One region of the Actinomadura keratinilytica genome, then DNA from elsewhere that is predicted to be linked to it. Evidence: riboswitches for the same ligand, from Rfam matches in the RefSeq annotation. Region 1 holds a riboswitch; the other holds the start of a gene.
What was found. Region 1 has a riboswitch for glycine ahead of gcvT (glycine cleavage system aminomethyltransferase GcvT). Riboswitches for the same ligand answer to the same signal wherever they lie in the genome.
Positions count from the first base shown of each region.

Region 1 (4,205 bases):
GTCGGCGTACGGGACGGGCGAGGGGTGCAGCCCGGCCGCGACCAGCCCCGCGAAGTGCGCCATGTCCACCATGAGCAGGGCCCCGACGGAGTCGGCGATCTCGCGGAACGCCGCGAAGTCCAGCTGCCGGGGGTAGGCCGACCAGCCCGCCACGATCATCTTGGGGCGGTGCTCGGCGGCCAGCCGGGCGACCTCCTCCATGTCGATGCGGCCGTCCTCGGGCCGCACGTGGTAGGCGACCACGTTGAGCAGCTTGCCGGAGTAGTTCAGCCGCATGCCGTGGGTCAGGTGCCCGCCGTGCGCCAGGTCCAGCCCGAGGATGGTGTCGCCGGGCTGCAGCAGGGCGAAGTAGACCGCCGTGTTGGCCTGCGCGCCCGAGTGCGGCTGGACGTTGGCGTGCTCGGCGCCGAACAGCTCCTTGGCCCGGTCGATGGCCAGCTGCTCGGTGACGTCGACGTGCTCGCAGCCGCCGTAGTAGCGCCGCCCCGGGTAGCCCTCGGCGTACTTGTTGGTCAGCACCGAGCCCTGCGCCTCCAGCACCGCGACGGGCGCGAAGTTCTCCGAGGCGATCATTTCCAGCGTGCCCTGCTGGCGGCGCAGCTCGGCGGCGACGGCCTCGGCCACCTGCGGGTCGACGGCCGCCAGGGACTCGTTGAGGGACACGGTCAGCTCTCCTCGATCAGCTTGCTGTAGGCGGTGGCGTCGAGCAGGTCGCCCGGCTCCTCGCTTACCCGCACCTTGAAGATCCAGCCCTCGCCGTACGGGTCGTCGTTGATGACCTTCGGCTCGTCCACCACCGTGGCGTTGATCGCGGTGATCTCGCCGCTGACCGGCGAGTAGATGTCGCTGACCGACTTGGTCGACTCCACCTCCCCGCAGGGCTCCCCGGCCTCGACGGTGTCGCCCTCGCCGGCCTGCAGCTCGATGAAGACGATCTCGCCCAGGGCGTCGGCGGCGTGCTGGGTGATGCCGACGGTGACGATGCCGTCCTCGTTGTCGAGGCCGGACACCCACTCGTGCTCCTCGCTGTAGCGGAGCTGTTCCGGAACGCTCACGTTCGTTTCTCCCAGGTTTTTCAGGATCGCTTGTAGAACGGCAGGGGGACGACGTCGACCGGTTCGTGCCGGCCGCGGACGTCCACGGCGAGCCCGCTGTCCGCGGCGCCGCTGTCGACGTACGCCATGGCGATCGGCCTGCCCAGTGTGGGCGACGGAGCGCCGCTGGTCACGACGCCGCACGGCGTGCCGTCGGAGCCGACGACCGGGTACCCCTTGCGGGGCGCCCGGCGGCCGCGCGCGACCAGCCCCACGAGCCTACGGCCTGGCGCGGTCTCGGCCTGCGCCGCGAGCGCGGACCTGCCGACGAAGTCGGCCTTCTTGCCGAGCTTGACCACCCGGCCGAGCCCGGCCTCGTAGGGGGTGGTCTCGGCGGTCAGCTCGTTGCCGTACAGCGGCATGCCCGCCTCCAGGCGGAGGGTGTCGCGCGCCGACAGCCCGGCGGGCACCACGTCCTCGGCGTCGGCGAGCCTCCGCCACAGCGCCACGGCGTCGCCGGGGGAGACGAACAGTTCGAAGCCGTCTTCGCCGGTGTAGCCCGTGCGGGCGATGAGCGCGTCCACCCCGCCGACCTCCCCCGCCAGGACGGCGTAGTAACGCAGGTCGGCCAGCGGGGCGTCGGTGTGTTCGGACAGGACGGCCTGGGAGCGCGGGCCCTGCAGCGCGATCAGGGCGTAGGAGGCGGAGCGGTCGTCGACGGCCGCCTCGAAGCCGGCGGCCCGCTCGGTCAGCTCCGCGCGGACGGTGTCGGTGTTGGCGGCGTTGGCGACCACCAGGAACGTCTCGGCGGCGAGCCGGTAGACGATCAGGTCGTCCAGCACGCCGCCGTCGGGCGCGCAGATCATCGTGTAGCGGGCCTTGCCGACCGCCAGGGGGGACAGCTCGCCCACCAGCGCGTAGTCGAGTGCCGCGCCGGCCCCGGGCCCGGACACGAAGATCTCTCCCATGTGGGACAGATCGAACAGACCGGCCGCGGTGCGCACGGCGCGGTGCTCGGCGGTCTCGCTGTCGTAGCGCAGCGGCATCCGGTAGCCCGCGAAGTCGACGAGCGTGGCGCCGAGGTCGGCGTGGACCTCGTACAGCGGCGTCTTCCTGGACATGGGTGGGCTCCTTCATCGCGGGGGCGCGCGTCGGGACGGGCATCATCATCGTCCCATCGGCGCACCGGCGTCGTCGGTGCCTCCCCCTCTGTCATCGGCGCCTGAGAGCTTCACCCCTCGGGGGTTTTCACCTTCGGCGGGGGACGGCGTCCCCGCTTTCCAGAGGGCGCCTGGCCTGCGCGGTCCTGGGGCCTGAGAGGTTCCGGGGAGGATTTGCTCCTTCGGCGGCCCCCGCCGGCTGCGAGGGCGCTCTCCCGCGCGGGATCAGCGGCGCACGGCCAGCGTATCAGCGGCCCGTCCTCCCGCGTAGGCCCGCGTCGCACCCCTCCCGGGGTATGCCCGACCTGGGCACGCGCGGCCGGGAACGCCGCGGGACGCCCGAACGGCCCGCTACGGCCAAGGTGCACTCGTACGCGGTCGGATATACGGCTCATGACGTACCCTGAGCGGGTCGCCGAGATCACAGGAGGGTGCCACGGTGGACTGGCTGACGGGGGTGCTGATCCTCTTCCTGGGCCTGATGGCGTCCATCGCGCTGCACGAGCTCGGGCACTTCTCCTTCGCCAAGCTGTTCGGCGTGCGCACCACCCAGTTCATGGTGGGCTTCGGGCCCACGCTGTGGTCGCGGACCAAGGGTGAGACCGAGTACGGGATCAAGTGGATCCCGCTCGGCGGCTACATCCGCATGATCGGCATGCTGCCGCCGCGCCGGGGCGACCGGCCCGGGCAGGTCCGGCAGGTCTCCACCGGCCCGTGGCAGGGGCTGATCGAGTCGGCCCGCGGCGCGGCGCTGGAGGAGGTCCGGCCGGGCGACGAGAACCGCGTCTTCTACGCCAAGCCGTGGTGGCAGAAGCTCATCATCATGTTCGCCGGACCGGCCATGAACCTGGTCCTGGCCGTGCTGTTCTTCGCGATCCTGCTGATGGGCATCGGCACGCCCACCCCGCAGCCGGTGATCGGCTCGGTGGCCAAGTGCGCCATCCCGGCCGGGCAGGAGACCACCGAGTGCCCGGCGAACTACACGCCCACGCCCGCCGCGCAGGCGCGGCTGCAGGCGGGGGACCGGTTCGTCTCCTACGACGGCCGCAAGATCTCCTCCTACGAGCAGCTGCAGGAGCTGATCCGCGACTCCGGCGGCCGCACCGTGCCCGTCGTCGTCGAGCGCGACGGCCGCACGCTGCACCTGAGCATCGCCGTCACCCGCAACCAGATGTACGACCTCAAGGACCCCGACAAGATCGTCAACGTCGGGTTCCTCGGCATCACCCCGCTGCAGGAGCGCGAGCGGCAGGGCCCGGTGGCCGTCGCCGAGTACATGGGCGAGCTGACCGCGCACACCGCCGGGGCGCTGGTGCGCCTGCCCCAGCGGATGGTCGGGGTGTGGCAGGCGGCGTTCGGCGGCGAGGAGCGCGACCCCAACGGGCCGATCGGCGTGGTCGGGGTGAGCCGGCTCGGCGGCGAGATCGCCGCCTCCGAGAGCCCGGTGGTGGAGAAGCTGGCGATGTTCATCGCCCTGCTCGGCTCGGTGAACCTGGCGGTCGCCCTGTTCAACCTGATCCCGCTGCTGCCGCTGGACGGCGGGCACATGGCCGGGGCGCTGCTGGAGGCGCTCAAGAAGGCCGTCGCGCGGCTGCTCGGCCGGCCCGACCCGGGGTACGTGGACGTCGCCAAGGCGCTGCCGGTGACCTACGTGATGGCCGCCGTCCTGATCGTCATGGGCGGGCTGCTGATCTACGCCGACCTGGTCAACCCGATCAAATTCTCCGGCTGACGGCCCGCCCGCCGGGCGGGGGCGCCGGGGTCACGGCGACGCGGGCAGCTCGCCGGTCTTGTGGAAGGCGCGCAGCGCCTCCAGGTACGGGGTGATGTCCAGCCCCTGCTCGGCCAGCCACGCGTCCGACCCGTACGACCCCGCGTACCGCTCCGCGCCGTCGCAGATCAGCGTGACCACGCTGCCGCGTTCGCCGCGCGCCAGCATCTCCGCGATCAGCTCGACCGCGCCCCACATGTTGGTGCCGGTCGAGCCGCCGACGCCGCGCCCGGTGACCTC
Region 1 covers NZ_BAABDO010000013.1:21,739-25,943, forward strand. Annotated here, with positions in the region: gene ABD879_RS07000 (serine hydroxymethyltransferase) at 1-669, opposite strand, end outside; gene gcvH (glycine cleavage system protein GcvH) at 666-1,055, opposite strand; gene gcvT (glycine cleavage system aminomethyltransferase GcvT) at 1,076-2,155, opposite strand; glycine riboswitch at 2,240-2,322, opposite strand; glycine riboswitch at 2,326-2,422, opposite strand; gene ABD879_RS07015 (M50 family metallopeptidase) at 2,634-3,926, shown strand; gene cds1 (L-cysteine desulfhydrase Cds1) at 3,957-4,205, opposite strand, start outside.

Region 2 (4,205 bases), on a different contig from region 1:
CTCCAGCTCGGCGATCAGCTCCAGGTACCCGGCGGCCTGCTCGACCGGCGCGAACGGGTGGATGTCCGCGAACTCCGGCCAGGTGATCGGCTCCATCTCGGTGGTCGCGTTCAGCTTCATCGTGCAGGAGCCGAGCGGGATCATCGACCGGTCCAGCGCGATGTCCTTGTCCTGCAGGCGGCGCAGGTAGCGCAGCATCGCCGTCTCGGAGCGGTGCGCGTGGAACACCGGGTGGGTCAGGTACGGGCTCTCGCGGCGCAGCTCCGGCGGGAACGCGTCGGCCGGGTCGCCGCCGGGCGCCGGGTCCACGCCGAACGCCTCCAGGACGGCGGCGACGTGCTCGGGCAGCGTGGTCTCGTCGCAGGCGATCCCGACGTGGTCGGCGTCGGCGCGGCGCAGGTTGATCCCCCGCTCGAGGGCGGCGGCCACGACCTGGTCGGCGCGGCCGGGCACGCGGGCCAGCACGGTGTCGAAGAACGCCTCGTGCACCACCTCCACGCCGCCGCGCCGCAGCGCGGCGGCCAGCCCGGCGGCGCGGCGGTGCACGCGCTGGGCGATCGCCGCCAGCCCCTCGGGCCCGTGGTACACCGCGTACATGCCGGCCATCACGGCCAGCAGCACCTGGGCGGTGCAGATGTTGCTGGTGGCCTTCTCGCGGCGGATGTGCTGCTCGCGGGTCTGCAGGGCCAGCCGGTAGGCGGTGGCGCCGTCGGCGTCCACCGACACCCCCACCAGGCGGCCGGGCAGCTGCCGCTGGAGCCCGTCGCGCACCGCCAGGTAGCCGGCGTGCGGGCCGCCGAACCCGTACGGCACGCCGAACCGCTGCGCCGACCCGACCGCGATGTCGGCGCCGAACTCGCCGGGCGGCCGCAGCAGCGTCAGCGCGAGCAGGTCGGCGGCCACCACGACCTGGGCGCCGCGCGCGTGCGCCTGCCCGGCGACCGGCGCCAGGTCCCGCACGGCGCCCGACGCGCCCGGGTACTGCAGCAGCACGCCGAAGAAGTCGCCGTCCGGCAGCCCGCCGGACAGGTCGGCGACGGCCACCTCGATGCCCAGGGGGACGGCGCGGGTGCGGATCACCTCGATGGTCTGCGGCAGCGCGTCGGCGTCCACCAGGAACGTGCCGGGCTCCTTGCGCTTGGACGCGCGGTGCGCCAGGGCCATCGCCTCGGCGGCGGCGGTCCCCTCGTCCAGCATGGAGGCGCCTGCGACCGGCAGCCCGGTCAGGTCGGCGACCACCGTCTGGAAGTTCAGCAGCGCCTCCAGGCGGCCCTGGGAGATCTCCGGCTGGTAGGGCGTGTAGGCGGTGTACCAGCCGGGGTTCTCCAGCACGTTCCGCATGATCACGCCGGGGGTGACCGTGCCGTGGTAGCCCAGGCCGATCATGGAGGTGAGCACGGTGTTGCGGCTCGCCAGCTCGCGCAGCCGGGCCAGCGCCGCGGTCTCGCTGAGGGCGGGCGGCAGGTCCAGCGGGCGGGCGGTGCGGATCGCGGCGGGCACCGCGTCGTCGATCAGGGCCTCGGCCCCGGAGTAGCCGATGGCCGCCAGCATCCGGGCGTGCTCGTCCGGGGACGGCCCGATGTGCCGGTCGGCGAACCGGGTCGGGGGATGCTGCGGCGACGCCACCGGGGCGAAGAACTGGCCGGTCATTGGGGATCCTCCTGGGCTGCTGCGGTCGCTCAGGGCGGCCGCCCGCCGCGCTGGCGCGGTCCGGCGACCGGTCTCCCCCTCTGTCTCGGCACCTGAGAGCTTCACCCGCGGAACGGGGTTTCCCCTTCGGTGAGGCGCCCCCGGCCCCTTTCCGGGGGGCGGCGCCTGCTTTCCAGAGGTGCCTCGCCCGAGCGGTCCTTTTGCCTGAGAGGTTCCGGGGAGGGTTGCCCCTTCGGCGCCCCACGCTGGCGGCGTGAGGTCTCTCCCGCACAGGGTCGACGGCGTCCTTTATGGGAACTCTATCCAAAAGCTCCGTGACGATCGTCCGCCGGGGGACGCCCCCCGGCGGCGCGGCACGGCGCCCTCGCGGCGTCCCGCGCGGGCGCCGCGGCAGGCCGCCAGTACGATAACCACAGCTCACGGACGGGACGATCGCCGCGGGCGCAGGGCGAACACTGTTCCCGGCCGGGGGCGGGACGGGGGCGCGGCACGGTGCGCGCGCCTCTCGACGCGACGCCGCCGGTTCTGGAACGCTCATCACGATGACAGGTCCGGACGGCGGTGCGGCGGTGACGCAGACCCAGGAGGAGACGGCGCCTCCCGGCACGGCGGCGCCGGTCGGCGTGCCGGTGGAGGAGCCGGCCCGGCCCGACCGGATCCGGCGGCCCTCGGACGCCATCCGGTTCGCCGCCGCGGTGGCCGGGCTGGTCGGGATCATGCTGCTGGTGTCGTTCGCCCAGCAGACCACGCACGGCCTGCAGACCGACATCGCCGAGGGCACCGCGCACGCCCCCCGGTTCCTGCTCACCCTGGCCACGCTCGTGTCCAGCTTCGGGGTGCTGGCGGTGCCGGTGGCGTTCGCGGTCGAACGGCTGTTCCACAAGGACGGGGTGCGGGTCGCGATCGCGCTGCTGGCCGCGGTGATCGCGTTCGTCCTCACCATCCTGCTGGACGACCTGGTCGTCCCGGCCGCGCCCGGCGGGGTGCTGGACTCGCTGATCTGGGGCGGCACCGACACCCTGCCGCTGCACACCGACATCACGCCGGTCATCGCGTTCGTCACCGCGGTCGGCATGGCCGGCCGGACCCGCTGGCAGGCCGTCACCTGGACGATGATCGGGCTGGCGGCGCTGACCGGCCTGACCGCCGCGACCGCGTCGGTGGCGGCGCTGGCCGCCACCTACTGCCTCGGCAGCGCCATCGGCCACGGCACCCTGTACGCGGTCGGCACCCCCAACCCGCGGCCGCCCGGCACCGCCGTGCTGGCCGCGCTGGAGCGGCTGGGGCTGCGGCCCGTCCGCGGGCGGCAGGTGCCCGGCGCCGCCGACGATCCGCGCCGCTACACCGTGGCGACCGCGCACTCCCCCGGCGAGGCGCCCGCCGACGCCACCGGGCGCGCCCTGCCGCACGGCGACTGGCAGCTGCGGGTCACGGTGCTGGACCGCGACCAGCAGACCGCCGGGCTGCTGTACCGGGTGTGGCGGCTGGTGCGGCTGCGCGGCGGCTCCACCCGCCGGGCGCTGCGGTCGCTGCGCCGCTCGCTGGAGCAGGAGTCGCTCATGGCCTACGCCATGGAGTCGGCGGGGGTGCGCACGCCGCGGCTGGTGGCCACCTGCGAGGTCGGCACCGAGGCGGCGCTGCTGGCCTACGAGCACGTGCCCGGGCGGCCGCTGGACGAAGTGCCGGACGCCGAGATCACCGACGAGCTGCTCGAGGACGTGTGGCGGCAGCTGCGGCGGCTGCAGGCCGCCCGGCTGGCGCACCGCCGCCTGGAGGGCGATGCGATCCTGGTCGGCGACGACGGCCGCGTCCGCGTCGTCGACCCCCGCTCGGGCGAGATCGCCGCGGGCGACCTGGCGCTGCGGATCGACCTGGCGCAGCTGCTCACCACGGTGGCGCTGCGGGTGGGGCCGGAACGCGCCGTCCGGTCCGCGGCGCGCGTCCTCGGCGAGGGGACGCTGGCCGGGGCGGTGCCGCTGCTGCAGCGGGTGGCGCTGTCGCGGTCCACCCGCGCGGCGGTCCGGCAGGACCGGGAGCTGCTGCCCCGCATCCGCGAGCAGATCCTGCGGCTCAAGCCCGAGATCGAGGCCGCGCCGGTGCGGCTGGAGCGGTTCCGGCCGCGCACCATCCTGTCGATCGTCGCGCTGACCGCCGCCGCCTACATCGTGGTGCCGCAGCTGTCGAGCGTGAACCTGCCCACCCTGATCGCGCAGGCCGAGTGGTGGTGGGCGGCGGTCGGGCTGGCCGCCGCGGCGGCCACCTACCTGGCGGCGGCGCTGATGCTGATGGGCTTCGTGCCCGAGCCGCTGCCGCTGGGCCGCACCGTGCTGGTGCAGCTGGCCGCGTCGTTCGTCAAGCTGGTCGCGCCCGCCGCGGTCACCGGCGTGGCGCTCAACACCCGCTACCTGCAGCGCTCGGGCGTGCGGCCCGGGCCCGCGGTGGCCAGCGTCGGCGCGTCCCAGCTGATGGGCCTGGCGGTGCACATCCTGCTGCTGATCGTGTTCGGGTTCATCACCGGCTCCACGAACAACGCCACCAGGGACCTGGCCCCGTCG
Region 2 covers NZ_BAABDO010000088.1:6,120-10,324, reverse strand. Annotated here, with positions in the region: gene gcvP (aminomethyl-transferring glycine dehydrogenase) at 1-1,650, opposite strand, end outside; glycine riboswitch at 1,724-1,831, opposite strand; glycine riboswitch at 1,833-1,928, opposite strand; gene ABD879_RS23560 (flippase-like domain-containing protein) at 2,193-4,205, shown strand, end outside.
Region 2: it holds a riboswitch for glycine, as region 1 does, so the genes downstream of both, gcvP (aminomethyl-transferring glycine dehydrogenase) here and gcvT (glycine cleavage system aminomethyltransferase GcvT) in region 1, are expected to answer to the same signal.